Regions from separate parts of the Bradyrhizobium sp. 192 genome, predicted to be linked through region 2. Evidence: riboswitches for the same ligand, from Rfam matches in the RefSeq annotation. Region 2 holds a riboswitch; each other region holds the start of a gene.

Region 1 (9,723 bases), 680 kb from region 2:
GGGCAGGAGAGCAGAGTGTAGCGCACGCATTGCGACGCTCCCCTGCAGATCCCAGCGGCGGTGCAGACGCGCCTTTGCGTTCTCGCGGCGCATTTCGCCCGAGCTTTGCTTCATCGCTCCACCCTCTGAATCCAAGAGGGCACAGGGAAGGCCGGGTGCCGGCTGGCACCCGCGGTCCGCTGCGCGAAATGCACGCGCAAAAAGAACCGCACAGCAGCATACAGGTGTCGCCGATCACTCGGCCTTCCCTGCGCGATGGCTGGACGGCTTATGCCGTGATCTCCCGGGAGCCGACCATTCCTTTTGGCCTCCCTCGCCCCGCGAATTTAAACGATGCAGTCTGCCCGGTTGGGCTCGCTCGCACCTTCGCGAAAGACTTGACCGTGGCAACGACGGCCAGGACCACACGGTTTTGCCGTACGCACGCTCGCTGGTCACCACATTATCTCCCGGCGTTGTCGACGTTGCCGAAAGAATGTGGCGAGACGAACTGAACAGCGCCGTCGTCCGCACGAAGCCTCGGGCTCACAGGGACTACCCGCCCTGCCCGCACCTCTCATGCCGACGCTGCCGCGCCCACCGCAACCCGGCTCGCGAACAAGACGACCTCAAGTCGCCCCTCTTGGGTGAGCCGGGATGATCGACACATACGCCGAAACCGAATTTCGGTAAAGTGGAATATTTTTGCGCGCGTGGATTGACAGAGACCGACACAGACACGGTCCCGTAGCCCGGATGGAGCGGAGCGCAATCTGGGACGGTGCAAAATGCCGGGCGAGCGGCCCCGGATTGCGCTCCGCTCCATCAGGGCTACGGTCACGATCGTCCGCTCAGGCCGACATCGCCCCCTTGGGTCCGGCCGGGCCGACCAGGCGGACGATCTCGCAGACGGCGACGAGGCCGGCGAGCCAGACGGCACAGGTCAGAGCGATGCGCGTCACGATGGCGGCGGTGAAGGCGACCTCGCCGCCGAGGAACGGTGTCGCGGTGAACAGCGCGAGCTCGTAGATCCCATAGGCGGCGACGAGCGTGATCGCCAGCATCAGCGGCGTGCGACCCTGCGGCAGCAGGCCGAGCACCTTCGACGCTGCCGCGGTCGACAGAAGCGCAGCCGCGCCAATGACAAAGCCCCAGGCAATCGTGCCGGAGTCGACGGGATAATGCAGCACGCCGAAACCGATGGTCTGGTTGACGAGCCAGGCGCCGGTGACGACGAGCAGCGCCGAGCGCTGCGGTAGCATCGCCGCGGCAACGACTGCGAAGGCAGCGAACGGCGTGGCACAGGCGAACGCGAAGCTGGCGAGCGCGCATGAGGCCGTCAGCAGCGCAAAGCAGAACATCGGCGCAAGGCGCGACGCGACCGGGTGAATCCGGAAGCGATCGCCGCGAGACGGCAGGATGCCATGAGCCATGGTGTTGAGGCACGGGTGATCTCCTTCTCTTTGAGGTCTAGTCCATTTGGGCGCGCGTAACAGCCTGACGTAAATCAGAACGTTGCACCGGCCTTGAGCAGATAGGTGCGGCCCGGCAGCGGATAGGCGCTGAAGCGGCCATCCGTGAAGGTGCTCGCGATGGCGTAGTCGTAGTAGAGCGCATTCAGCACATTGTTGACGCTCAGGGACCAGAAGTAGCGTTCATATCGGCCGCCGAGCTTGAGATCGATGGTGCCGTTGGCGGGGATCGGCTTCTGGGTGCCGGCCTGGTCGTTGTCCATGCGCCGTTCGCTCCAGAACCGCGCGGTCGCATCGAGCACCACATAGTCCTGCCAGATGTTCCAGGTGACACCCGCACTCGCCGTGTAGCGCGACACCAGCGGCACATCGTTGCCGGCCCAGATGCCTTCGCGGAAGACGGCACGGGTATAGGCCACGCCGGAGCGCAGCAGCAGGGCGTCGTTGACGCGGTAGGACAGGCTGGTCTCCGAACCGTAGCGCCGGGTCGGATCGAGATTGGTGTTGTAGAACAGGACCGGGCTGAAATGGACCTCGTTGGTGAGATCCATCAGATAAACACTGCTCTGCAGCTGCAACCCGCCGCCCTTGATGCGCAGCCCGCCCTCGATGTCCTGAGAGGTCTGGGTCTTGAGCTGGAAGGTTTGCGGAATTGAAGCGAAGGTCAGCGGGTCGAAGGACGGCCCCGAGGACAGACGCTCGTCGACGTCGGGCGTGCGGAAGGCGCGCGCGGCGCGGCCGAACAGCGAGACCACGTCATTGAGGCGATGCTCGGCCCCGAGATGCAGCGCATATTGGGTCTCGCTGCTCGTCAGCGGCAGCGCGCCGATGTCGGCGTTGAACGGCGCGGCCGGATCGAAATTGTCGCGTGCCGCAAGTCCGATGGTCTGCACCCGCGCGCCGTAGGAGACGTCGGTGGTGGGCGTTATCCCCAAATTGTGCTGGAAATAACCCGCGACCGTCTGCTGCCTGAGGTCGTAATTGTGCCAGGCCGCGAGCCCCTGCCCGGCGCCGCGGTTCTGCTCAAAGCTGGCATCGTAATAGTCGATGCCGGTCAGGAGCTGCGACGGCATGCCGAGCAGCAGGCTCTTCACGCTGAGCCGCGGCGTGATCGACCAATTCGTCAGATGGGAGCCAACATAGGTCGACGTGAAGAAGGCAGGAACCGGCGCCGGGCTGGAGAAGAACGCGCTCTGCTGCTTCTTGTCACGCACGCCGCCATCGACGATGAGATCGACGCCGTTGACCAGGGTCCTGGTAAAGCCCGCAGTCGCGCTGAAACCCTGCTGGTTGGCGTAGTTGAACGGCGTGCTGGTAGCTCGCCGGTTGGCCCTGAGCTCGTCGAGGCCGATGGAGGGATCGACCGTGCGGCCGCCCGGCAGTCGCAGCTCCTGATTGTCACCGGTGACGGTGAGAAACGCAGTCAGGCCTGGCGTCGTGTAGTTGAGACTGCCGACGCCGTTCTGCTGGGAATAGCGATTGTTGTCGCGATAGCCGTCGGTCCTGACCGTATTGCCATGGAACGAGATCGACCACAGGCCGGAATTGAGCGAGGTCGAGACATTGCCGAGCCTGGTGTTGAACGAGCCGAAGCCGGCCTCGATGCGTGCGCTCACGGGCGGTCCGCCGACGCCATTTTTGGTGATGATGTTGATCACGCCGCCGACCGCATTGTCGCCGTAGAGCACCGCACTGGAATTGCCACGCGTGACCTCGATGCGCTCGATGGAATTGAGCGGGATGGTGGAGAGGTCCACCTGTGCCATGTCGACGTCGTTCAGCCGCCTGCCATTGACCAGCACCAGCGTGTTGGCGGTGGCGAAGGCGCCGAAGCCGCGCAGGTCCACGCCGGTCTTGGCAGCGATCGGGCCGCCGTAGAACGTCGTGATCTGGGCGCCGGGAACTTGCGTCGCGATGATCTCGGCAAGCGTCTGCGATGGCGAATGCGCGATATCCGCGGCCGTGACGACGGTCGTGGCGGCCCCGACGATGCCGCCGTTGCCGGCGGCAGCGTCACCGCCGGAGCCGGATGAGCCAGCGCCATTTCTTGGCGGCGCGACATCCGCGATTGTCTTGCGCCGCGTCGCCTCGCCGTCACCGGTTGCCCTCGCGCGCGTGCGGTTCTGATCGGAGGGCTGGGTCACCTCGATCGATGGCAGCTGCTCGGCCAGGACCCGCTGGGCAAAGGCGGGAGACAGATCGAACGAATGGAAGGAAACCGATGCGAGCAGGCCGGCGGCAAGGCGCCTGGCGGCAGAGAAGACACGGGACACAATTGTAACCTCGGTATGACGTCAGTGGCACGTCACAGCGAACGAGGTTTCACGGCAGAGCCATGGATTGCTCCGGTGAAGCCGATGCCTGTACTCCCCGACCGACATCTTCGCGTGTGACCACGGCTGACGGCAGGTCTCCTGGCTCGCGGGTCGTTACCTTGCGTCGCCTTCCCAGGACCGAGTTTCCCAGTGGCATGAGACGAAAGATTCACCGCTTACAGTTGCGGGGGCAGCCGTGGCGTTGAGACAAATCCTTAGCGTTGGGACGTCCCGCACCACATTCCCTTTTGATCTCCGTGAGGAGAACCGTCACCGGTCATTTAGGGGCCAACGCCTTGGCGAGTCAATCGACGGCTACGCCAGGGAACAGCTCTGCGTGGCCGGAAGCTCGCCAGGGGGAGCGGGTTCGTTCCGCTCCCCCTGCGCCGCCAGAGCCTGGCGGAGCGCGGTCTCCAGGTCCTGTTGCTGAAACGGCTTCTGCAGGATCGGAACGTGGCGGAAGTCCGCAAGCAGGCTCGCAGGACCGTACCCGGTGGCGAACACGTAAGGTATGCCGCGTTCTGCGATACAGCGCGCGACCTCGAAAGTCTGCCGCCCGTTGAGATTGACGTCGAGGACAGCAACGTCATACGAGAGCGCAGCCGCCTTCTCGAGCGCGTCATCGACGCGCGAGGCCATGCCCGCGATCTCGCAACCGGCATCGACAACGGAATCCTCGAGCAGCATCATCACCAGCGACTCGTCTTCGACGACGAAGACCCGCTGGCCAGCCAGATCGGTTTCAGGTTTCATGAGGGCCTCCCGACAGCCATCGTTGCGATATCGAATCCGCCCAGGCTGGCGCGGATTTCATGCAGCGGCGCGCGAATGACGCAAACGACGCCTTCAGGCGCGAAGCGCAGATCGACATCGGCGCCGCCGAATTCGTGGGGCAGCCCCTGCTGAATCAGGCGGGTGCCGAACCCGCGCCGCGACGGCGGGGCCACGGCGGGACCGCCCAGCTCGGTCCAGCACAGCTCGAAGCGATCGTCGACCTTCCAGGCGAGGTCGACGGTTCCCGAACCGTTCGACAGGGCACCATGCTTGACGGCGTTGGTCGCGAGCTCGTGCAACGCCATCGAGATGGCCAGTGCAGCCGAAGGCCGCATGCGCAGATCGGGCCCGCCGAAATTGAGCCTCGCACTCTCCGGCTCGGCATGCGCGGCGAGAGCCTCGGTCACGACCTCTCTCAGTTCCGCGGACTCCCAATTTTCCCTGACGAGCACATCGTGTGCCTTCGACAAGGCGATCAATCGTGCATCGAACGCCTTGCGCCCCTCCGCCAGGCTGGATGCGTTGCGCAAGGTCTGGAGCGCGAACGACTGCACTGTCGTCAGCGTGTTCTTGACGCGGTGATTGAGCTCGTTGACCAGCAGTTCGCGATGGCGCTCCTGCCGCTTGCGCTCGGTGATGTCGATGGCCGCGCAGACGGCGCCCTGGAACACACCGGCGGCGTCGACGATCGGAGACGCCTGGAAGATCGCGGTGACCGAGGAGCCGTCTTCGAAGCAGAGTTCGAGTTCCTCGCCTGCGACTTCCTCGCCGCGGGCCGCGCGCTGCAGCGGCAGTTCGGACGTCTCGACCTGGACGCGATTGCGAAGGACGCGGCAGGCCGGACGTTCGCCCTCGGGCGCCGACAGCGACATGTTGGTATCGGGCCGGACCCGCAATAGCCGCGCTCCATAGGCATTGCCGAAAACCCGCTTCGCCTCGCGGTCGTGGGTGAACCAGACCGCGGTCGGCACCGTGCTGACGACAGCCTCCAGTCGCGCGGCCTGGCGGCGCTGGATCTCCTCGGCATCCCTGCGAATGCGCGCCAGCTGCAAATTGGCGCGCACCCGCGCCAACAATTCGCGCGCCGAGAACGGCTTGTTGACGTAGTCATCGGCGCCGGCCTCCAGCCCCTCGACGCGGGCCTCTTCGCCGGCGCGCGCCGACAACAGGATGACGGGCGATCCACGCAGATTGTCGTCGCGGCGCAATGCGCCAAGCAGCCCGATGCCGTCGAGGCGCGGCATCATGACGTCGGACAGGATGAGGTCGGGCCGATGGTGCCTCGCGGCGTCCAGCGCGCCCTGCCCGTCGGCGAAGGCCTCCACCCTGTAGCCTTGGGCTTCGAGCAGACGCTTGACATAGTTGCGCAGGTCGGTGTTGTCATCCGCAAGGATGATGCGCTCGCCGCTGCCACGTGTGGAGGCGTCCGGCGTCTCGCTCGTGCTCTCCAGCGTGAGATCACCGCGCAGATCCGTGGCGCCCTCATCCTGCGGCAGCCAGCGCAGCGCCTCCTGGACATAGGCTTCGACTCCGCTTCCGGTCGTCAGCGTCGTCGCAAGGCGGTCGGCAACACGTTCTGCCGGCAGATGAGCCGATCCGAACGGGATCGTAACAGTGAAAGCGCTGCCGCGGCCGAATTCGCTCGCCACCGTGATGGCGCCGCCGTGCTGCTTGATCAGCTCGTGCACCAGCGCGAGCCCGATACCGCTGCCCTCGAACGTGCGTCCCTTCGCTCCCTCGATGCGATGAAAGCGCTCGAACAGATGCGGCAGTTCGTCCGGGGGAATCCCCGTGCCGGTGTCACGCACGCGCAATTCGGCGGACTTGCCGTCGGCGCTGGTGCCCATCTCGACCGCGATCTCGCCCTCGAAGGTGAACTTGAACGCGTTGGACATCAGGTTGAGGACGATCTTCTCCCACATCTCGCGATCGACATGGACGTCGTGCGGCAGCGCCGGACAGGCGATGATCAGGCGCAAGCCGGCCCGATCGGTCGCCGAACGGAAGTTCGAGGCGAGTTCGGCGGTGAACGCGGCAAGATCGGTCGGAACGAAGCTCGCCCGCACCCGCCCCGCCTCGATGCGGGAGAAGTCGAGCAGGCTGTTCACCAGCCGCAGCAGGCGGAGCGAATTGCGATGCGCAACGTCGAGCCGCTCGCGCTGCACCTCAGGCAGCGACGTCAGCGAGGTATCGTTGAGCGCGTCCTCGATCGGTCCCAGCATCAGGGTCAGCGGGGTGCGGAACTCGTGGCTGATGTTGGAGAAGAACGTCGTCTTGGCGCGGTCGATCTCAGCCAGCGCCTCGGCACGTCGACGCTCCTCCTCGTAGGCCTGCGCATTGGCCAGGCTGGCGCCGATCTCGCCGGCCGCAAGTTCGAGAAAATTGCGATAGTCGTCGTCGAACAGCCGAAATGGATTGAGGCCGGCGACCAGCACCCCTTTGCGGGCCGTCTCGCCGCGGGCCGGGATGGGGATCACAGCCGCCTGCCGCGGCGGCACGTCCCATGTGCCGCGCGGACATTCGGCCCCGAAGCGCGCGGCGAGATGGGAGACCACCTGCGGCTTCTGTTCGCGAATGACCTCGGCAAGCGGCCAGAGCGCCGGCCCCTCCAACGGGAGCTGCGCCAGCGCCGCGGGATGGTCAGCATCGATACCGCACCTGCCCACCAGCGCGATCTCGCGCCCCTCGGGCTCGACCAGATAGATCAGCGCGAACGGCACGTCGCGCGTGTCCGTCGCGAGCGCAAGGCTGGAGCGGCGGCAAGCCTCCTGAAGGCTACGCGTTTCGGCGGTCGTGGCCGCAAGCTCGCGCAGCAGCGCAAGCTGCCGGTCACCGATGACACGGCGCGTGTCGTCGGTATTGGCGCAGATGATGCCACCGACCAGACCGTCATCATCGGGAATCGGACTGTAGGAGAAGGTGTAATAGGTCTCCTCCGGATAGCCGCTCCGCTCCATGATCAGAAGTTGCTCTTCGACGTAGGTGCCCTCGTCGCCTCCCATCGCGGTCGCGAGCATCGGGCCGATGTCGGTCCAGATCTCGCGCCAGATTTCCGCAGTCGGCCGGCCCAGCGCCCAGGGATGCTTGCCGCCGATGATCGACTTGTAGGCGTCGTTGTAGAGATAGATCAGCTCCCGTCCCCAGCCGATCCAGATCGGCTGGCGCGAGGTCAGCATGATGCGCACGGCCGTCTTGAGGCTGCGCGGCCAGCTTTGCGGCTCTCCCAGCGGCGTGCTGGTCCAGTCGTGGGCGCGCATGCGTGCACCCATTTCTCCACCGCCTGAGAGGAAATCTGCGGGAGCCCTCGCCGTTGTTGGCTCGACAGCACTGTTCACTGGGGGCTCCGACGCACGCGACGCGCGCACGCAATTGTCACTGGGCCGGATGCCTTTGCGAACCGGTCTTGATCACCGCCCGTTCGCCGGCATCGACCAGCTGGCCGATCCCGGTGCGTCCCGTGAGCGCACAGCGGATGATGCTCTCCGCAACCGACCGGCGGAAACCGTGATCCTCGCCCGCCGGACGATCGCGGCAGATCCGATCAAGCGCCAACTTCATGTTGATCCGCGTCCGGGTGTCGAAATGCTCGCCGATCATTCGTCCGGCCCCTCACGTTGATATCCCGGCACAAAACGTTCGAGGGGCCGGTCGGGTTCCATCCGGAAAAGTCGAACCAGTCGCCGGTCAGGCTCGCCCTCGGGACCGCTGGGCCTGGGCCCAGGCGACAGCGACGTCGCGGGACGGAACATCGACGCACTTGATCGGGGTCAATTCGCCGGAGGCCGAGACAATCGCGGTCTCCTCGCGGTGGCAGCGCGTACAGACGAAGCGGACCTCGTGCGGGGTGGCCATCCAGCTCGACCGCTTCACATTGGCCGCCATCGGCCATGCATTGCAATACGAGCACGACACCAGAAATCGACCGGGATCGAGCATACCCATTTCCGTCGGACTCCGCGTCCTGCCTGCCCCTCAATGATTGGCCGATGTGAATCGTTCCGGTGCCCGAGCACCGCCGCCGGGAGTGCCACGAGAACCGCAGCTCAGCGCGCGCCCTTGAGGGTGCAGGAGGTGGTACAGGTGACCGTGGTGCCGCGATCGCACGATTTGCAGGCACTGACGCACTGGTTCAAGTCGCGGGGATTATAGCTGGTGTTCCGCAGCGGACAGATCGACGTCGAGCCGGTAATGTCCTGCTCCCGGTCGCAGGCCGCCGTCATGAGCGCGATGATGATCACGGCAACGAGGCGCATGGGATTGCCCTGTCAGGATGGCGATGACGTTCACGGGGTGCGCTGCATTGCAACGAAGCCCGGCATTCCCACTGCGAGCAATCGAGAAACGCGACGCTCACACGCAGGATGCGCGCCAAACCTTAAGAACGGATTGCAGCCGGCGTCAGGCCGCAGCGGCCTTGGCCGCGATCGCCTGCCGCATGTCCACCGCCAGCTGACGGTATTGCTCCGAAAGCTTCAGATAGAACTCGCGCTTGGTGCTGTCGGTGGCGAGCTTGGCGATCAGCTCACATTCGGCGGTGAGCGTCTCGAACCGTTCCAGCCTGTCCTCAAGATGTGTCATCGGCGTGTCCCCATCAAACGCCTCAAGGACACCCAACCTAGGCCCGGGAAATAGGTCACGGCGAACATCGTTATCGAGCAGAATGAATTTTTCCGGTGCGACAGCCTATTTGCTGTCCAGCCGCCAGGCGCCGTCCCATCCTTCGTCGGGCGGGCTCGCCTCGAACTGCGCGATGCGGCCGAGCATAATGCGCGAGGGGCCGTCGCCGGGCACGGCTTCGAGCGCGGCACTGAAGGCGGCGCGCGCCTCGTCGAACCGCCGGGCACGATAGGCGGCGAGCCCTTCGGCATAGTGCGCGCGCAGGCCGTCCTGAGCGCCGGTGAGCGCGCCCGCCCGCGCCATCACCTCGTAGATCGCCTGCGGAGCGCTCTGGCCGGCGACCGCCAGACGATCGATCTCGCGCAGCTCGAGCCGCGATCCGATCGCCTCGGCCGTGGCCTGCGAGATCAGGATGCGGGTGCCGTAGACCTTGTTGACGGCCTCCAGCCGCGACGCCAGGTTCACGGCATCGCCCATCACGGTGAAGCTCATCATCAGCTCGGAGCCGATGCTGCCGGTCAGGACCTCGCCGGTGGCGATGCCGATCCGCAAATCGCACGGCGCGG
Region 2 (9,723 bases):
CCGCGAGTGTGCGACAGAGCGGTCAGGTCGGGATAGGGCCAGCTTTGCCGCAAACCACCAGGCCGGTGCCGCGGCCAGCGAATTCGGCTGCACGTTTTGGTGCAGCTCTGCCCGCGCAGAGAGCATGCAGACGCGGACTGCTGGACGACGGCAGAGTGCATCGCACCACGGATTTTTCCGCGCAAACCGCCACGGCCGTTGCACTGCGATCCCAGCGACTAAAATCGTCTGTCTAATTTGCAGGCGATCGAACGGCGTTGCGCCGGGTTCGGATGCCCATGAGCCATGCACGGCGGGCGGCTCAGCCTTTCTTTATTGTACGGTCAGTAAGCGAGGATATCGTCCGGTCCGATCGATGGGCGAACGCGCAGCCATCCGTTGGGACGAGCTGGTTAGAAACCATCGAGATTCGGGCGACCTGCGTTGAAAGTCGCGATCACGGGCCAGATATTGCCTGGACCAGCCAGTCCTCTGCGGATCCCCCATCGCCTGCCATGCCCTTCTTCAGGATCAACGATGACCAGATGAACCCCGATGATCTCGGGGATTTCGATCCCGAGACCGTGCCGCGCGCCGTCGCCGCTTTCGGGGGCCACATGGTCACCAAGGGCATGGAGCTGGCCATGCACGCGCATCGCAAGGACGAGCTCGTCCTGACCATGCGCGGCCTTGTCAGGCTGGAGGCTGGACACGGCGTCTGGATCGTCCCGCCGCGTTGTGCGGTGTGGATTCCCGGCCATGTTCCGCACAGCGTCAGCGTCGCCGGCGACGTCGAGATGCACTGCCTGTTCGTCGAACCGGATGCGGTGCCTGCGTTGCCGCGGCAATGCTGCACACTGACGATCTCGCCCTTGCTCGAGCGTTTGCTGGTGCATGCCACCCACATGCCGGTCATGTACGATCCCGACGGCGCCGACGGCAGGATCGCCGCGGTACTGATCGACCAGCTGTCTCTTGCGCCCGCCGAAGAGCTGCGCTTTCCCATGCCGGCCGACGCCAGGCTGCGCCGGATCGCGAGCGCGATGATGACCGATCCATCCGATCGCGCGACGATCGAGGACTGGAGCCGGCGCATGGCCGTTGCTCCGCGCACCCTCACCCGCATCCTCCGACGCGAGACCGGCATGAGCTTCGGCCGCTGGCGCCAACAGCTCCATATCTTGATCGCGCTTCAACGTCTCGACCAGGGCGCATCGGTCCAGGCCGTGGCGCTGGATCTCGGCTATGAGGGGGCCAGCGCCTTCGTCACCATGTTCCGCAAGGCGCTGGGCAAGCCGCCGGCGCGATATCTGGCCGAACGCCGCGTCGGCGCACACTGACCGGAATTCGCAATCGATTGTCCCGTTCGCGGAATGCGGTCTGAGGGACCATCTCGTATCCAGGCTCCGAAGCGCCCGGCGGGCGCATTGCAAGGAGCCGACCGACATGGATTCACTCAGCAAGGGCGTCGTCGCCGAATTCCTCCATCGTCTTCACCAGGAAGCGGAGGTCGCCGACGGCCCCCTGATGCAAGCCTTCGCGAACGAAGCGAACAGCCGTGACGAGATCATCAGCAAGGCCATCGCGGCCGAGAGCCGCGATCTGAACGAAGTCTATCGCGGATTTGCGGACAATTTCCTGAGCGTCTCTCCGCAGTTCGGACGCTTCCTCTACATGTGCGTCCGTGCCCGCAAGGCAAAGCGCATCGTCGAGTTCGGCTCCTCAATGGGAATTTCCGCGATCTACATGGCGGCGGGCCTGCGCGACATCGGTGGCGGGCGCCTGATCGGGACCGATCTCGAACCCGGCAAGATCGAGCGGGCACGGGCGAACGTTGCCGCCGCGGGGCTCGCCGACCTCGTCGAGTTCAGGCACGGCGATGCGCGCGAAACGCTCAGCTCCGGCCTCGGCGGCGAGATCGACATGGTCATGCTCGACGGAGCATTTACTCTCTATCTTCCAATTCTCAAGCTGCTGGAACCACATCTGAAGCCGGGCGCCGTCATCGTCGGCGAGAACGCGCTCGAGGAAGCCTCGGGCTATATCGACTACGTGCGCGATCCCGAGAACGGCTACCTCTCCCTATCTCTACCGTTCGATCCGGGACGTGGCAACGAATTCACGATCAGGACCAGATGATCGGCGCGATGGTGAAACTGCGATGGAGCCAAACTTGAACGAGCCAGCTCACGAGCCACAGACGTCCGAGCCATCGCGGGCACCGCAGGGACGGCTGACGCGGATGTTGCTGCGATGGCTGATGCGTCCTGCGCGCGTTGCCGGCATCGAGACGCTCTCGTCCCGCTTCCGGCTTGTCGAGCTCGAAGGCAAAGCGCTCGGGAACGTCGCCTGGACGGCCGGCGATAAGATCCAGGTCGCGATGGGCTCGGGCCTTAGCGCGCGCACCTATACGCCGATGTCGTGGGACGCCGGCAACGGCAGAATGCGGCTGCTCGCCTTTGCCCATGGCGATGGCCCCGGCAGCCGCTGGGCCAGCGGTTTGAGTGAAGGTGACACCTGCCAGTTCTTTGGTCCTCGCCGGTCGCTCGACCTTACCGACCTCGGAGCGCCCATCGTTCTGTTCGGCGATGAAACCTCGTTCGGCCTTGCAGCCGCGTTGCGCGCCAGCCTGCAGGCTGGCGGCGCGCTGCATCTGTTCGAAACCACTGATATCGCGGAGTCCAGACCGGTGCTGGACTCCATCGGCCTCGGCGAGGCCAGATTAATCGCACGCAGTGCCCATGATACCCATCTTGCATCCGCGGAATCCGAGCTGCTTCGCCTTGGCGCAAACGGCGCGCAGTTCGTCCTGACCGGCAAGGCATCCTCGATCCAGCGCGTCGGCCGCGCCTTGAAGGCCGCCGGCGTCGCATCATCGCGGATCAGGGCAAAAGCCTATTGGGCACCGGGCAAGACCGGTCTGGACTAGAGAGGAGCCGATGTGACCGCAGTCCGTCGGTCAGGACCGCAGACGCCGCCAGCCAATCGCGATCCCGGTGACGGAGAACACCAGCCCCAACGCACATAGCCCGACGATCAGGACATCGCGCAGACGCGGATGCGCCACCAGAAACGGAAAATCCAGCGTGTGGAGCGCGCTATAGACCCAGCGGTAGGTCCGCCGCGAGGCATCCAGCCTTTGCAGCACGCTGCCATCGGCGCCGTCGATATCGAACCAGATGTCGCCGCAGCGCGAGCGGTACACCGGCGCGCCCGGAATAGCCGATTGCGCAGCGTAATCGTCGTTGCCCGCAAGAACGGACGGCACGCCACAGCCGGCAGCGAGGCGCGCCACCAGACTCTGGATCTCACGCCTATCCAGAAATCCCGCTGGTCCGTCGCGGGGCGCGTCCCCTGCCTTGATCAAGACTTGACGGTCAAGGCTCACCCGATCGCGCCGGTAGACAGTGCCGTTGATGGCAAACCATTCGATCTCCCGAGCCGAGGGTGATATCGGCTGCCGATCAGGCAAGGAGGCAGCCGTCCAATCGGGCAATGCGTTCGTCACGCCTGACTCGGCGGCGGTCAATTGCCCCCGCGAGAACAGCCGGCCGTGATCCATCGAGAGCCAGCCGCTGAGACTCCATGTCAGCACGAACATTGTTGCCGCAAGGCCAATGACGTGATGCAACGCGTGCCAGCCACGATAGGGCGAGGACATCCGGCGCCCGCGCAGCTTCACCCGCGCGATCCCGAGCACCGCACCAAGCATCGCCGCGATCAAGGCCAGCAATGACAGCGTCCAGACGACGCGATCCCACAGGGACCAATTGCTTCTCAGGACGGTCGGATAAATCCAGTGCAGCACACTGCCGGCCCAATTCCAGCCCCGTTCGCGCCGCCCTGTATCCAGGACGATCTCGCCGGTGGACGAGGAGACATAGACTTCCGTCCCCGCAGAATCGCCGAGAGCCACCCGAAACAGCGGCCGGTGGCGATCGAAGCCGTTCGGCACGCTCCACTGATCATAGTCCGAACGCGCAACGACCGCGGCCCGCGCGGCATCGAGCCCGCGATTGCGCGCGTGCTCCCGCGCGATGGCAAGCGCGGCATCGGCAATTGCAACCGACGCATCGCCTCCGTCGGAGGCGCGCACCGCGCGCACGCGCGACGGTCCCGAGACGATGTAGACCGCGGCATCGCTCCGCTGGATCAACCGGACGCGCACGACGCCGGCGACCCCGCTCGCAGCGACCGCCTCTGCAACCGGGATCCTCGCCGCTCCGCGATCCACCGGAGCAAGACCGGCAAACCGTTCCGCTTCCGTCAGCGACGGAAACGGAACGAAGTGCATCACGATCCCCGTCGCGAACCACATCGCGAACAGCAGGCAGAACGCGATCCCGAGCCAGCGGTGCACCAGGACGATCACGCTCATCATGTGGTCAGCGCCCTACCATTTGAACGCGGCCGAGAGCTCATAGGTGCGCGGCGCGCCCAGGAGGATCTGGTCGGGATAGAACGGATCTCCCCAGATCGCGTAGCGCTTGTCGGTGATGTTGCGGACACGGAAGGTCAGGCGGGCCCGGTCGACCGCGTTGAACACCGTCTTGGGGATGTCGACGAAGGCGTAGACATCGGCCACCGTGTACGCCTTCATCGTCACGACATTGGCATCGGTGTTGTAGCGGTCGCCAACATGGCGGCCGGTGATGCCGAGCTCCACCGGCCAGGGCGTGAAGAATCGCCAGGACGCGCCGGCATTTGCTACAATGCGCGGCACGTTGGGCGGCGTATTGCCGGAGAACGAGCCGCCGGCGAAATCGTAATCGGCATAGCGCGCATCGACATAGGCGATGTTGCCCCACAGACGCAGCGGATCGATCGGACGGACCGAAGCGGCAAGCTCGACGCCCTTCGATTCCTGTCGCCCGGCGATATTGAGCGCCATGCCGCCGGCCGCGGCATAGACGTTCTTGCGCACGATGTCGTAGGCCGAGAACGACCACTCCGCCCTGTTGTCCCAGAACAGGTGCTTGACGCCGGTCTCGTAGGTGCGCGCGGTCGTCAGGTCGAGCGGCTGGGTCGGCCCGAGCAGGAAGATATTGTTGGCGGAGATGTCGGCGCCGGTCGCGTACTGGCTGAAGAAGGTCAGGCCGGGCACGGCCTCCCAGGTGTAACCGATGCGACCCGTCACCGGCGCCCAGTCTTTCGTGAACGGAAAACCCGCTCTCACAAGCCCGGCGGAATCGGTCGAATTGCGGTCGAGCCCGATATGTTCGACGCGCAGGCCGCCGACCAGCGCGAAGGTCCGCGTCAGCTTCAGCCGGTCCTCGAACGACAGCGCCTCATTGTCGATGCGCGCGGTCTGCTGTTGCGTCGTCAGCAGGCCGTAAAAGCCACGGTTGGGATCGACCAGCGAAACGGAGTCGCCGGGAAAGTTTGCGGCGCCCGGCCTGACGAAATCGAGATAGCTCGACGACAGCGTCGTGACCAGGCGATTGTCGAAGCCTGCGATATTGGCGTCCCAGATCAAATCGGTGATGTTACCAACGAGGCGCTGGCTGTGCGCGACATAGAAGCGCTCGCGATCGACCAGGTTCGTGGTGGAATTGAAGGCCTCGATTTCGTTGTTGAACCAGGTGCGCTCCGCGCCGTAACCATACGCCTGACTTTTCAGCGTCAGGTCCGGCGCCAGCTTGAGCTCGAATCCGCCGCGCAGCCACACCTCCTGCGCGACGTTACGGTTGTCGAGGACGTTGTAATTGGTGTTGAAGGTGCGGTCGTCGATGGTCACCGCGCCGAGGTTGGTTTTGTTGTAGTTCGAGACGTAATTGCCCGAAACGATCCCACTCGTCGCATGCGAACCGCTATAGGCAATCGGCACAAGCGGCGCGCCCCAATAGGCCTTGGAGCGGTCTTCGCGATACTCGATCGCGCCCCACACCTTGAGACTGTCGGAGATGCGATAGTTGAGCTGGCCGGAGACGTCGAGCATCTTGGTATTGGTATCGTCGACAAAGCCGTTGAGCGAGGAACGGCTGATATCGAAGCGGTAATCGAGGCCTTGAACGTTGGTGCTGCCGCCCGAGCCGTAATGCGCGCGGAACGAATTCAGCGAATCCCAGGAGAAATCAGCTTCGTTCCGGATCGGTCCAGTATGCGGCTGCCTGGTGACGAAATTGATGGCGCCGCCAGCGGCGCCCTCGCCGGATATCAGCGAGGCCGGCCCCTTCAGAAACTCCACCGCTTCGAGATTTGCGGTGTCCGTGATCCGCGAGGTCATGTTCTGCGGACCGATCTTGATGCCGTTGTAGAGCGTGTTGATCTGGCTGTTGGTGAAGCCGCGCATGGAGAACGCCGCGGGTTCGGCCGGATTGTCGCCGGACGTGACGCCGACCGCACCCTGCGCCACATCCGACACGGTGCGATAGCCCAGCTCGCGCATGGTCTCGGCCGAGATCACCTCGACGGTCGCGGGTATCTCGCGCACCGTCAGGCCGAGCCGCGAGGCGCTTTCGGCCACGGCGTTGCTGTTGAGCGGCGTCGGGGGTGCCTCAGTCGGCACGACGGGCTTCGGCATCGCTGCTGCGGTTGCCGGCCTGCGCGCACCCGCGCGGCGCGGGCTCTGCGCGTCCCGACCGGCCGGCCTGGCCTGCTTGCGGGATTGGGCCGGCGACACTTCGACCGGCGGCAGGGGCTCACGGGCCTGCTGCGCCAGCGCGGCGGGCAGATCGAGAGCGGCAAAGGATGTGAGCGCGGCGGACGCGAGCAGAAAGCGACGCGGTCGTACGATACGGATGGAAGACACGGTTTTGGGACCTCGGTATGACGTCAGTGGCACGTCACAGCGAACGAGGTCTCACCTTTTGGCCTTCAGGCCGTCCGATGAAGCCGAATGTCTGTACTCCCCGACCGACATCTTCGCGTGTGACCACGGCTGACGGCAGGTCTCCTGGCTCGCGGGTCGTCACCACTTCGTCGCCTTCCCGGGACCGAGCACCCCAGTGGCTTCTGACGAAGGATTCACCGCTTACAGTTGCGGGGGCAGCCACGGCGTTGGGGACAATATCCCCGCACCGTATTCCCTTTTCATCCCCTCTCGGGGAAACCGTCGCGAGCATCTAGGATTACCATCACAACAGAGTCAATGTGCCAGTTGCGGCGTTATTGCCACAACGACCAACTTCCTTGGAGATGAGCATGGAAGGCGAGACCTTCCTCTGGCTGATAAGGCACGCGCCGGTCGAGGGCGTCACAGGCACCATCCACGCTGCCGACGCGCCGGCAGATCTCGGCGATCGCGCCCAATTGGATGCCGTGCGACGGCGTCTGCCGCCGGATGCCGCGAGCTATGCCAGCCCCTCACGGCGCACGGTCGAGACGGCGCGCGCGCTGGGGCTCGAACCGGAGTTGATCAGCGAATTCCGCGAGCAGGATTTCGGCGACTGGACCGGCCATCGACACGACGAACTCAGTGCCACCGGCGACGATGCCTATGCGCAGTTCTGGAATGATCCGGCGAACGCACGGCCGCCGGGCGGCGAGAGTTTTGCGGACCAGGTCGCGCGTGTCCGGTCGGGTCTGTCGCGGATCGGCGCCGGATCGGCCACGCTCGTCGTGCATTCCGGCACCATCCGCGCCGCGCTCTGCATCGCGTTGGATCTGACACCGCAGGCTGCCCTGCGCTTCGTGATCGATCCGCTATCGCTGACCCGGATCGATCGCCTTGCGAGCGGCTGGCGCGTCGTCTCCGTCAATCAGCGGATCAGCTAGGCCTGTCAGGCACATTGGCCTGCGCAAAGGTCGCCATGTCGTTGTGGAGGCTGCAGGCGAGCCGAACCAGCGGCAGCGCAATGGCCGCGCCCGATCCCTCTCCGAGCCGGAGATCGAGGCTGATCAACGGCTGCACGTTCAGCGCGCGCAGCACCAGCCGGTGTCCCTGCTCCGCCGATTGATGCGACGGCAGCAGGAACGGCTGGCACGACGGATTGAGCCGGGCCGCGGCGAGCGCGGCCACCGATACGATGAAGCCATCGATCAAGACCGGGATGCGGCGCTGCGCGGCCGCGATGATCGCACCTGAAATCGCGGCGATCTCCAGGCCGCCGACGGCGCACAGAATTTTATCGGCCGAGGCACCCGCAACGCCGTGGCGGGCTATCGCCGCATCGATCACCCGCGCCTTGTGCGCACGGCCGGCCGCATCGACCCCGGTCCCGCTGCCAGCGATCTCCTCGGCGCTCACGCCAAGCAGGCCCGCCGCGATCGCAGCCGAAGTCGTCGTGTTGCCGATCCCCATCTCGCCGAAGATCAGGAGATCAGGCTGATGGGCTGCCGCACGCGCGACCGCGCGCTGGCCGGCCTCGAACGCAAACGCCAGCTCTGCGGGTGCGAGCGCAGCCTCGACGCTGAAATCGCGCGTGCCGCGGCGCGGCTTGTCGGTGACGATTCCTGCCATCTCGTCCTGCGCCAGCGTGCCGGCATCGACCACCTCCAGGCTCGAGCCAAGCTCGCGCGCCAGCACCGAGATCGCGGCGCCGCCGGAGGCAAAATTCGCCATCATCGCGATGGTCACGCCTTGCGGATAGGCCGAGACGCCCTGCGCGACGATGCCGTGGTCGCCGGCGAAGATGATGATCGGCACAAGCGCCGCACGCGGCCGCTCGGTCGCCTGCAAACCGGCGAGTTCGATCGCGAGCTGCTCCAGCCGGCCGAGTGCACCGGTCGGCTTTGTCAGTTGCGCCTGCCGCGCGATCGCTGCGGCGCGATGGGCCACGGAGATCTCAGGGCAGTTCTGGGTAATCCATTCGGGGAGCATGCTGCCTCACTCAACGCGCGCGCTTGAGAATGTAACTGTCCATGATCCAGCCGTGCCGCTCGCGCGCCTCTTGGCGCGCCGCGACGATGCGCGGGCCAACCTCCGCGACCGCGCCGGACATGACGACCTGGTCGGGCATGCCGAGATAGGCGCCCCACCAGATCTGCAGGCCTTCCGGATCGAGCGCTTGAAACGCCGTGCCGCCGTCGAGCATCACCACCACGGTATCGACACCTTGCGGCCAGCCACCTTCGCGCAAGCGCCGCCCCGTCGTGACCAGAAAGGGCTCGCCGATGTCGTTGAGCGGCAGCGCATGCGCCGCGCACAGGGCCTGGATCGAGGTGATGCCGGGCACGACCTCGATGTCAGGCAAGGGATCGAGCCGCCGCGCGATGCGCAATGAGGAATCATAGAGCGAAGGATCGCCCCAGATCAGCAGCGCAACCCTACCCTCGCCTTCGAGATGGCTCGCGATCGTCTGCGACCAGGTCGCTGCAACCGCATTGTGCCAATCGTCCACGCCCTTGCGGTAATCGGCTTCAGCAGCGTCGCGCACGGGAAGATCGAATTCAGCGATGACTGTCTTGTCGCTGGTGAGCACGTCCGCACAAATCGTCCGCCTGAGATCGGCGAGATCCGACTTCGCCGTTCCCTTGCGCGGGATCAGGACGAGATCGGCGGCGTTGATCGCTTGAACAGCAGCGCGCGTGAGCTGGTCGGGATCGCCGCAACCGATCCCTATCAGGGAGAGCATGAACATCGCGAACGCGACGGGCGGCCCTGCTGGCCGCCCGTTCGCTTGTCTCTCAGGCCGCGTTGTGCAGGCGCGGGGTGACGAGGCCGGGCGCGGTGACGCCGCGCAACGACTTCGCCAGCGCCAGCACGGCGAGATCGGCGAGCGGCTCGATCACGATAACCAGCGCGTAAGAAGCCGCAAACGTCGCGATGCTCGCGAGGTTGCTCATCGCAAAGCCCGAACCGTA
Region 3 (9,723 bases), 2.2 Mb from region 2:
CTTTGGGCAGAGCGGGCCATGGTCCGCCCGTCCGGCCTATGACCAGATCGTTCAGGGTCTGTCTGGTGCCATGAGCGTCACTGGCGATACGGCCTCGGCTCCCCTGCGCACCGGCTTTCCAATCTCGGACACGATTGCGGGACTCACTGCTGCCTTTGCCATCGCCGCGGCTCTGGTCGAACAGCGGCATAGCGGCCGCGGTCGGTTCATTGACGTGTCCCTGCTCGAAGCCACCGTTGCAGCGATGGGATGGGTCGTCTCCAACCACCTGAACGCTGGTGTGGAACCGCAGCCCATCGGCAACGAGAACTTCACCGCGGCTCCCTCCGGCACGTTCCGCACCGCAACAGGCCCGCTGAACATTTCCGCCAACGAGCAGAAGCAGTACCAAGCCCTATGCGACCTGATTGGCCGACCGAACCTGAAGACGGATCCACGCTTTGCTGAGCGCGAGATGCGCAAGGTCCATCGCGCAGCGCTGAACACGGAGTTGAACCAGGCGTTGAGTTGCAAGCCCGCTGAAGAATGGGAGGCCCAAATGAATCTGGCTGGAGTCCCCGCAGGCTGCGTGCTGACGGTCTCCCAAATCTTGCAGCAGCCACAGCTCCTAGAGCGCGGATTCGTCGAGACTTTGGCCCCAGAACAAGATGGTGCGCAGCCGTTACGAATCATGCGGCCGGGCTTCCGGCTGGATGAGGAGTTTTCGGTGCCTTCACCACCTGCGACGCTCGGAGCAGACACCGAGCGATGGCTGCAGCGGCTCGGCTATTCGTATGCGGAGGTCGAGCAGCTGGTCTCAACCCGGGCCGTCGGGACGCCAAAGCAACGGGCGGCTGATTTCCTGCCCGTCCGCGTAGCCGCGGACGGACCAATATCATGATATTCGACGGCTTGCGGCGATCGGCAATGGCAGGGTTGAAGGGGCGGAACCGCAAATGAGCGAAGAAGAATTGCGGCAGCAAGCGGCCCGTTGGTGGCGAACCTCCATCTGCGACATCGCGCCCGGTCGCATCGCCTATCGGGGTTATCCAATCGAAGATTTGATCGGCCGGATTTCCTTTCCCGCCATGATCTGGCTGATGTTGCGCGGCGATCTGCCGACGCCAGCGCAGGAGCGGCTGCTGCAAGCTGCGCTGGTCGCGTCCGTTGACCACGGTCCGCACGCGCCCTCCATCGCAATTGCGCAGATGGCGGTGAGCTGTGGGCTGCCCCTGAATGGTGCGATGGCGTCCGCCATCAATACACTCGATGAGGTGCACGGCGGAGCAGGGGAGCAGGCGGTCGAACTCTACGAAGATGTGCTGCGGAGGCGCGATGGCCTAGAGATCGGCGAGGCCGCGGCCGCCGCAATTGACCATTTCACTGCAAGGTGCGGCAAATATCTGCCCGGCTTCGGCCACCGGTTTCATTCGGTCGACCCCCGCGCCGCACCGCTATTGGCGCTGGTGGATGACGCAAGTGCTGAGGGCAGTGTCAGCGGCGACTATGCCAAGGCCGCCCGCGCGATCGAGCGGGTGATGCAGCAGCGCAAGGGCAAACTCATCCCAATGAACATTGATGGCGCGACCGCGGTCATTTACGGCGAGCTCGGATTCGCGCCACCGCTGGCGCGCGGCGTCTTCTGCCTGTCGCGAGCGGTCGGAATCCTGGCCCACGCCTGGGAACAGACCAGGCGCAAGGATCGTAACAAGGGACCGATGCCCAAGCAGTTTGGCTACAAATATGAGGGACAGCCGCGCCGCACGCTGGGAGGCCCGTCATGATGTATCTCGACAAGCCGCCTCAGCTGGCTGAGACCCGCGTGTTCTCGTCGATGCCGCGGAATTTCGTCGCCGTGGTGTTTCCTCGAAATGGGCCGGATGCCAACCGCGGAGGCCATCGGTGGATTGTTTCATCGAGGGGCCGTCGTTCGACAAGTCCGGGGATCTCTACGTCGTCGATATCCCCTTCGGCCGCATTTTCCGGATTTCGCGCGACGGGATCTGGTCTCTGATAATCGAATATGACGGCTGGCCGATTGGTCTGAAGATCGCACCTGATGGCCGGGGGCTGGTGGCCGACTACATGAACGGCCTCATGGAGCTCGATCCGCAGCGGGATACTATCAGCCCGCTTCTGGGGCAACCGCAATTGCGAGTCCTTCAGAGGCTGCAACGACCTGCATACCGCGACTAACGGCGACATCTATTTCACCGATCAGGGGCGAACTGGAGTGCACGATCCGACCGGCTGGGTGTCCGACTGTGTCCTGCCGGCCGGCTCGATTGCCTGATTTCGAACTGGCCAAGCCCGAGCGGGCTGGTGCTCAGCGCCGACGAGGCCGTGTTGTTCGTTGCAATGACGCGCGACAACAGCAGCAGGCGCGTGCCGCTGATGCGTGACGGCGGGGCTGCGAAGGTGGGACGGTTCAGCTTGTCCTTCGGGACCAGCGGTCCTGACGGGCTGACGATGGATCAAAACGGGCGGCTCTTTGTCGCGCTCGCCTCCCTCGGCCACGTCTTCGTCATGGCGCCGAACGGCGAAACGATCGCCCGCATCAAGTCCTGCGCTGGGGCGACCTGCACGAACCTCGTATTGGAGGCGGCAAACGGCACATTGCTCATTACAGAATCCTCTACCGAATCAGTGTTGATGGCTGATTTCGTCACCTTCCTTGAACGTTCGCCAGCAGGAGCGACAGCGTGGTACCGAATCCCTTTACGCGACGGTCCACCGAATCAAGTTGCAGGAAGAAGCCCCATAGATGATTGGCTTGCCAGTTGCCGAGGCATTGGACTTGGCGACGAATGGATCGCATTTGTGTGCGGTGATCCCAAACTGGCGGCATTGTGTGGGAAGCACGAAAGAACGACTCGGCTATCGTTTGTAAGGCTGGGTCGGGCTTCGCCCGCAACGGGCCGCCGCCGACCTGGCTCCGCGCCTTCTAGCCGGGCAGGTTTCCGCTCGCGGTCCACGAGCCTTGAGAAGACCATCGTATCGCTCCGCACCATGAAGAACGATTTGATGGTTGATACCCGCCAAAAAAGTCGAAGAGGTAACCCGCTCGCAGTGGGAGTAAGCACCGCATCAGCGCCGAGGTTCTCGATTGTCCTCGGCCGCGACGCACGCGTTGGAGCGTTCGTTTTGAGAGCAACAAGCAGCAGGATTTTCTGCCTTGAAAGTCTTTAGTGACAGGACCAGGAGCGCTTTTAAGTGTGGAGCAGAGGTCGCAGTACTGTCATAGCCTCTTGCGCGCGCGCAATCCTCCAACCCGATATCCCCTCTCCTCGTAGAAACGGCGTACCCGTTCTAAGGCCGGATAGCCATCAGGGGGCAACGCAACCTCAATCATCTGCCAGCCTCGGCGCTTCGCCTCCGAACGTACCGCCTCGAGATGCCCACCGCGGTCAGAGCTTCGGAAGTCCCGAGAAATCCATAGCTCCTGAAGCACGCCGTACGCTCCAGCTGCTCTCACGGCCAGTACGGCGGAGATGGCAGCGATCCCTACAATCTGCCCGGTGGCTTGTTCCTCGATGACAAAAATGAAGCCCTCTTCGGGATCCTGAATCAGGCGCAAAGCAGTCTGCTTTGCGCCTTCAAGGCTGAACTCTGGTCCGAGACCACCTAATTCAGAAAGTAGCTTTCCGACGGCTTCTACGATCGCGTTCTCATCTCCTGGCACGCCTTTGCGCAAAGCCGTGCCCCCGTGGGGCAAGCCTTGCGCTTCAGCGCCAACACGAACACCCGTCACGTTAGTCCCTCCAGTCCCTCTTGAGGATATCCATGTTCAGAAGGATACAGAGAACGCAACTGAGAGAAACTATCAAGCTCGATAGGGAATAGGACGTCCGCACTCGCTATAACCAACAGAGGTGAGGTAAGTGCAAGCTGTTGCCGTTCTCAGAATCGACCGCGGCTTGACCCGCTGCGAACTCAGTTGGATCTCCTTCGACTAGATAGGGAATCCACGAGACGGCACATTCGCGCGTGGGCAGGCCGGCCATGCCGATCAAACATTTCGTAGGAGTGATTGCTGATCATCACTCACGAGAGTCGATTCAGTACATCTTGCAGCATGATCATCGCCGTGGCATAGGGCGCATCAGCTCGGTGCGTCCGAAGGTGAGATTCCCCACACTCGTGTGCGTCACTCGTACAAAGTTGCGCGAGCCGGGACAGGTATCATACGCGTGCGCCCGACAAAATCGTCTGAACAACATCGCGAAAAGATTTTGCACGCTAATGCACTATCTTAAGCTTACCTCGAAGAATCGAAAGATAATGGCAAGCACTGCTTGTTTGGACCTTCGCTCCTCGTTTAAGGGACCTTCACGGAAGGGGAGTGGTTGCGATGGAGCATGGGCAGGCCGAACTGGTCGGAGGGAAACCTGTAATCTTCGGCCAGCGTAAGGTGCGGCCGCGAGCGTGCGTGGCCGTGGGCAAGCGGCATCTGCGCGCCTTTCTACGCGATGTGCTAGAGGATATGGGGTTTGTGATCAGCGAATGCGGGACTGCTGACGAGCTGCCGCGCGTACTCTGTACGGACTTCCCTGATCTGATCCTGCTCGGCATTGGCTCGGATCGCATCGAGCCTGGACGATTGCTCGAGATACTCGTACGCGAAGAATTTGCAGGCAGAGTGCTGGCGTTCGGCGCCCGCGAGTCGATCGTCATGACGGCAGTGCAGCAGGTCGGGGGCGAATATGGACTTGATATGCTGCCGCCGCTGAGGACGCCGTTTGCAGCCGAGACGCTGCGCGATCGGGTCGCCATGCTCTTGCCCAGAGAGCCGGCGCCCCGTCCCGCAGTCCATGTCGGAGAAGCCTTACACGCTGGCTGGCTTGAGCTCTGGTATGAGCCGAACTTTGACCCGTGTACCCTCAGCCGCCGCGGCGCCGAGGCGCTTGTGCGAATGCGGCATCCGACCTGGGGCGTTGTTCCACCAGCGTATTTCATCCCGGAGGCTCACGATCCGCATTTTAGGGACTTGTCGCAGTTCGTGATCGACCGCGCGATCAAGGATTGGAAGTATCTTCTGGAGCAGCAAACTTCGACCGATCTCTCCATCAATCTCCCGGCAGCATTCCTGATTGACCCGCAGGCGGTACGCGATCTCTGTCAGCGCATGCCGTCGCACCCCGCTTTCGGCGGCTTGACGATCGAAATCGAGAGCGAGGAAGCGATCCAGAACCTAGATCTCCTGATCGAGGTCGCGCGTGAGGTTCGCTTTCACAACATTGGCCTTGCAATCGACAATATCGGCGCCAATTGGCCGCAGCTGATGGGGCTCGAAAAATTCCCGTTCATGAAATTAAAAGTGGACCGGCAGTACGTCGCCGGTTGCGGAAATGGGCCCCTGAAGCGAACGGTGTGCCGCCATATCGTCGATCTAGCCAAAGAGTACAGTGTGCGCACCGTCGCCGCAGGCGTGGAGAGCCACGCCGACCTGATCGCTGTGACCGAACTCGGCTTCAACCTTGCGCAGGGCCATCTGTTCGGAAAGGCCATGCCGCTGAAGCAATTTGCACAGTCATCTTTCAGCCCTGTTCCACTTCGTCCAAAATAGTTGCATGAGGAGTGACTGAGCACAGCCAGGCAAAGCGTACCAGCGCTGGCCCGCGCGGCCATGCCTACTCGGCACCAGGCATGCGGCTGACGGCAATTAAATCGGCCACTTTGCAAACCCAGTATCGCTTCTCCCGGCCGAACTTCATTTCCCTCCGAAGCGATGCCGAAGGTTATTGTAGCACAAAGCCCTTTTGGCAAGCCTCCAGCGAGTCAATCCGCGGAGTTAACGTTGCAGGCGTGAGCGCGGCTTGGACAAAATCTCCGGTCAGGGCGTGTGACCGGAGGTTTGCCGACATCCGGCGTAGACGTGCGTCGGCTCGCGGCTTCTACTCGCGCCGCCGGTTTCGGGAATCGTCGAGCGTCGCTTGGCCCCGCGCTGCCATGCCAGACAAACCGACGGAAGCTCGCAGCAGTCGAGTCGCGACTGGCTATCGGAGTAGGGGCCCGAGGGCTCGCACGGCTTGATATTGAAGCGGCCCATGCTGTCGCAGATGCAACATGGTCTCAGACCCCGCACAGCACCATTGGGCAAGTTGCCCATCATTGAGCGCGCCTGTCCTTGGCACGGCATTTGAAAGGGATCGCCAATGGCATCGCTCGCCTAAGGAGTCGGAAGGCATGGCTTACAAGATCGTCGCTTCGCAATGTACCGTTTGTGGGGCATGTGAGTTCGAGTGTCCCAACGCGGCGATCAGCCTCAAGCGCGACATTTACGTTATCGATGCAAAAAAGTGTACGGAGTGCGAGGGCCATTCCGACACGCCGCAATGCGCTGTGGTCTGTCCGGTGCCTGACACCTGTGTCCCGTCTAAGACAACATAAGCAGCCCGCGTCCAGAAGGCTTCACCGCTCGATTTCGCGCACGAAGGAGTAGATGTCGAGCTTGTGGTGGCCGCCTTCCGCGTGCGGCGCATCGAGGTCGATCAACATCGTTATGAGCTTAAGGCGCTGATCGACTCCGAGAAACCCTCGAAGGGCTCTGTCAGAGGAGACCGTCAAATTTGTCTCGAATAATGACAAGGCCGCCTCGATGCTCCAGGTCGTCGCGTTGAGGCTTATCGTCATTGGCTGACGAGCCGAGGCGAGGTGGACGGGCGTCGAATATCCCAAGATCAGCTTGCAGGATATCTAAAGCTACGTCGCTTCGAAGCCGAAGAGACGGTCTCCACGCGCGACGAGATCGGTCCGGAGATCCTGAAGACGTACGAGAAGCTGGGCATCCGCTTGCCCACGGTCACGATGCACGAGTGCATGGAGCTAGGGTCGTAACAGGATCCCCGCCGCCCGCGCTCTCGCTGCTTACTCCAGTTTCGCAAGTTAGCGCGCATCCTGACGTCCGGAACTGTTCCTGCGATGCCGCGCAGGCCAACGTCCAGGCTGCACTACTCGCCAGCGGCGACGGAAACAACGAATGCGCGGCCAAAGTCGCTCAGCACGTAAGTGCTTGGCACACCGAAGGAGATCATCTTGACCAACGCCACGGAGCGATCGAGCTCACGGCTCGTCGCGGGGGCCGCCGAACACAGGCAGTCCGGGCAGTCCGGCCTGATCATCCGTTTGATCCTGGAGCAATCCGGCCTTGACAATTCCTAAGGAGCCTCATGGCGCTGTGATCAAGCGGATGCCGGCCGAGGATGATCGCAAACGTCCTCGCGGGCGAGTTCGAGAAGCTGCTGACGGAAAAGACCGGATTTGTCGCGATCACGCAGATGTCGAAGCGCCCACCGCGTTCGTTCTGCTCGCGTTGGCTCATCCGAGTACGCCAAGCGGGTGTTGACGGACGCATTCACAAGCGGAGGCTCCACAGATCTAGGCGTTTTTACCAGGCCGGGAGTAAGACCGTTGTGCCCTAGCTGGTACAGCTCGCAATCGCTTGGGCAATATCGCGGCGACACTTAGTAGGTTGACGGATCGATCCTCGTGCGCCTAATGCCAGCCGTCGTGGTCTTCGGATTCGTTTGATCCGGAGCTAAGAGGGAAGCCGGTGCAATGCCGGCGCTGCCCCCGCAACTGTAAGCGGCGAGCCGCTGTCCAACGAAGTCAAGCCATGCGGCTTCGGGAAGGCCGGACAGCAGCGACGACCCGCGAGCCAGGAGACCTGCCTCGACAATATATCGTCCACGGGCGGGGTGTCCCGGTGTGCGCCAAGCAGCTGTCGCTCACGCGATATTCGCTGCATGCGTCCGCCATGGCCTTTGCCCCAATCATGGGGTCTGAGCTATGTCTTTTCTTTCGCTTCCCGTTGCCACACTGGGGACGTCACGCATCGGCCCACGACGCGAACTCAAAGTCGCGCTCGAGAGCTACTGGGCGGGAAACTCCAGCGAAGCCGAGCTCCTCGAGGCGGGGAGTGGACTTCGTGCCGCTAATTGGGCACGGCAGAAATCCCGCGGTGCGACCGTCATTCCTTCGAATGACTTCTCGTTTTACGACCATGTGCTCGATACCAGCCTAATGGTTGGCGCCATTCCCGACGTCTACGGCTGGACCGAAGGTCCTGTGTCGCTCAAGACCTACTTCACCATGGCGCGTGGCGCTCAGGACGGTGGTCACGCTCAGCATGGGCCTGGCGTAGCCGCTCAGGAAATGACGAAGTGGTTCGATACCAACTACCACTACATGGTGCCGGAATTTCACCGGGATCAGATCTTTAAGTATTCCTCTCGAAAGCCGATCGAGGAATATGAGGAGGCAAAAAGCCTCGGCTACCAAACGCGCCCCGTCCTAGTTGGCCCAGTCACTTTCCTGAAGCTTGGCAAAAGCGCAAATCCCGCATTCAATCCGCTGTCGCTGCTCGATCGGCTCCTCCCAGTCTATGTCGATGTTCTCCGCGAACTATCCTCGCGCGGTGCTGAATGGGTTCAGCTGGACGAGCCATGCCTAGTGATGGACGTCGACGAAGCATCGCGGGCGGCTGTCCGCTGGGCCTATGCTCATTTCGCAAAGGTTGTGCCGGCCCTTAAAATAATGCTGGCCACATATTTCGGGGCTATCGGCGACAATCTTGAAACAACCTTGGCCTTGCCCGTTGCCGGGCTTCATGTGGATCTGGTTCGGGCACCTGACCAGTTGGACGCAATTGTCGCCACAACCCGTAGAGATCTCGTGGTCTCACTAGGCGTCGTTGATGGTCGGAACGTGTGGCGCTCCAATCTTCCGGCGCTGCTCGACCAACTTGCTCCTATGGTCCAAAAATTGGGCAGGCACCGTGTTCAGATTGCTCCTTCCTGCTCGCTGCTTCATGTTCCGATCGACATTGAGCTAGAGACCGATCTCGATCCCAATCTGAAGACATGGCTGGCGTTCTCAGTTCAGAAGATCAAGGAACTTTCGATATTGGGCAAAGCGCTGGCCGGCCATGCTGCCGAGGTGGCCGATGAACTTGCGCTTTCGGAGGAGGCAGCCGTCACCCGCGAAACATCGCCCGAGATCCACAATGCGAATGTCGCCGGACGAATCGCCGCGATCGACGATAGCATGCTTCGCCGTCGCAGCGCGTTCACCCAGCGTGCCGACGTCCAGCGCGTCTCGTTCGCATTGCCGATGTTTCCAACGACAACCATCGGATCCTTCCCGCAAACGGCCGATGTCCGGAATGCGCGCGCGGCTCATGCGCGGGGAACGTTGAATGACACGCAGTACGAGCAGCTTCTGAAAGCGGAGACAGCCCGTACCGTGAAGTGGCAGGAAGATATCGGCCTGGACGTGCTCGTACACGGTGAGTTCGAGCGCAATGACATGGTTCAATACTTTGCCGAGCAGCTGTTGGGCTTCGCTTTCACCAAGCATGGCTGGGTTCAGTCTTATGGCTCGCGGTACGTTCGTCCGCCTATCCTGTTCGGAGATGTCTCCCGGCCGAAGCCCATGACCGTTGAATGGTGGCGCTATGCGCAGTCTCTGACCAAAAAACCCGTCAAGGCTATGCTGACCGGACCGGTGACGATCCTGAACTGGTCGTTTGTCCGTGACGACATCTCGCGGAGCGAGACATGCCGACAGATCGCTCTCACGATCCGAGATGAGGTCATCGACCTTGAGGCGGCTGGAGCGACCATGATCCAGATCGACGAGGCTGCGTTGCGGGAGGGATTGCCGCTACGCAAATCGCAGTGGAAGAACTATCTCGATTGGGCGGTGGACAGCTTCCGCCTTTGCTCCTCCCCGGTCGCCGACGGA

The links. Region 2 has a riboswitch for cobalamin ahead of IVB24_RS17495 (TonB-dependent receptor). Riboswitches for the same ligand answer to the same signal wherever they lie in the genome.
Region 1: linked by a shared signal. The riboswitch ahead of IVB24_RS20670 (TonB-dependent receptor) and the one ahead of IVB24_RS17495 (TonB-dependent receptor) in region 2 are both predicted to bind cobalamin.
Region 3: linked by a shared signal. The riboswitch ahead of metE (5-methyltetrahydropteroyltriglutamate--homocysteine S-methyltransferase) and the one ahead of IVB24_RS17495 (TonB-dependent receptor) in region 2 are both predicted to bind cobalamin.

Annotation. Positions count from the first base shown of each region.
Region 1 is NZ_CP064690.1:4,533,287-4,543,009, reverse strand. It holds gene IVB24_RS20675 (hypothetical protein) at 831-1,412, opposite strand; gene IVB24_RS20670 (TonB-dependent receptor) at 1,487-3,724, opposite strand; cobalamin riboswitch at 3,838-4,053, opposite strand; gene IVB24_RS20665 (response regulator) at 4,082-4,519, opposite strand; gene IVB24_RS20660 (ATP-binding protein) at 4,516-7,809, opposite strand; gene IVB24_RS20655 (hypothetical protein) at 7,913-8,137, opposite strand; gene IVB24_RS20650 (hypothetical protein) at 8,225-8,476, opposite strand; gene IVB24_RS20645 (hypothetical protein) at 8,584-8,793, opposite strand; gene IVB24_RS20640 (hypothetical protein) at 8,939-9,118, opposite strand; gene IVB24_RS20635 (adenylate/guanylate cyclase domain-containing protein) at 9,224-9,723, opposite strand, start outside.
Region 2 is NZ_CP064690.1:3,853,179-3,862,901, reverse strand. It holds gene IVB24_RS17515 (helix-turn-helix transcriptional regulator) at 525-1,319, shown strand; gene IVB24_RS17510 (class I SAM-dependent methyltransferase) at 1,426-2,118, shown strand; gene IVB24_RS17505 (siderophore-interacting protein) at 2,240-2,908, shown strand; gene IVB24_RS17500 (PepSY domain-containing protein) at 2,939-4,360, opposite strand; gene IVB24_RS17495 (TonB-dependent receptor) at 4,373-6,730, opposite strand; cobalamin riboswitch at 6,847-7,050, opposite strand; gene IVB24_RS17490 (histidine phosphatase family protein) at 7,123-7,695, shown strand; gene cobT (nicotinate-nucleotide--dimethylbenzimidazole phosphoribosyltransferase) at 7,688-8,740, opposite strand; gene cobF (precorrin-6A synthase (deacetylating)) at 8,751-9,500, opposite strand; gene IVB24_RS17475 (energy-coupling factor ABC transporter permease) at 9,547-9,723, opposite strand, start outside.
Region 3 is NZ_CP064690.1:1,639,769-1,649,491, forward strand. It holds gene IVB24_RS07695 (CoA transferase) at 1-880, shown strand, start outside; gene IVB24_RS07700 (citryl-CoA lyase) at 936-1,763, shown strand; partial or broken gene IVB24_RS07705 (SMP-30/gluconolactonase/LRE family protein) at 1,760-2,640, shown strand; gene IVB24_RS07710 (GNAT family N-acetyltransferase) at 3,218-3,730, opposite strand; gene IVB24_RS07715 (EAL domain-containing response regulator) at 4,331-5,545, shown strand; gene IVB24_RS07720 (4Fe-4S binding protein) at 6,166-6,369, shown strand; gene IVB24_RS07725 (hypothetical protein) at 6,391-6,657, opposite strand; gene IVB24_RS40010 (hypothetical protein) at 7,015-7,140, shown strand; cobalamin riboswitch at 7,473-7,668, shown strand; gene metE (5-methyltetrahydropteroyltriglutamate--homocysteine S-methyltransferase) at 7,768-9,723, shown strand, end outside.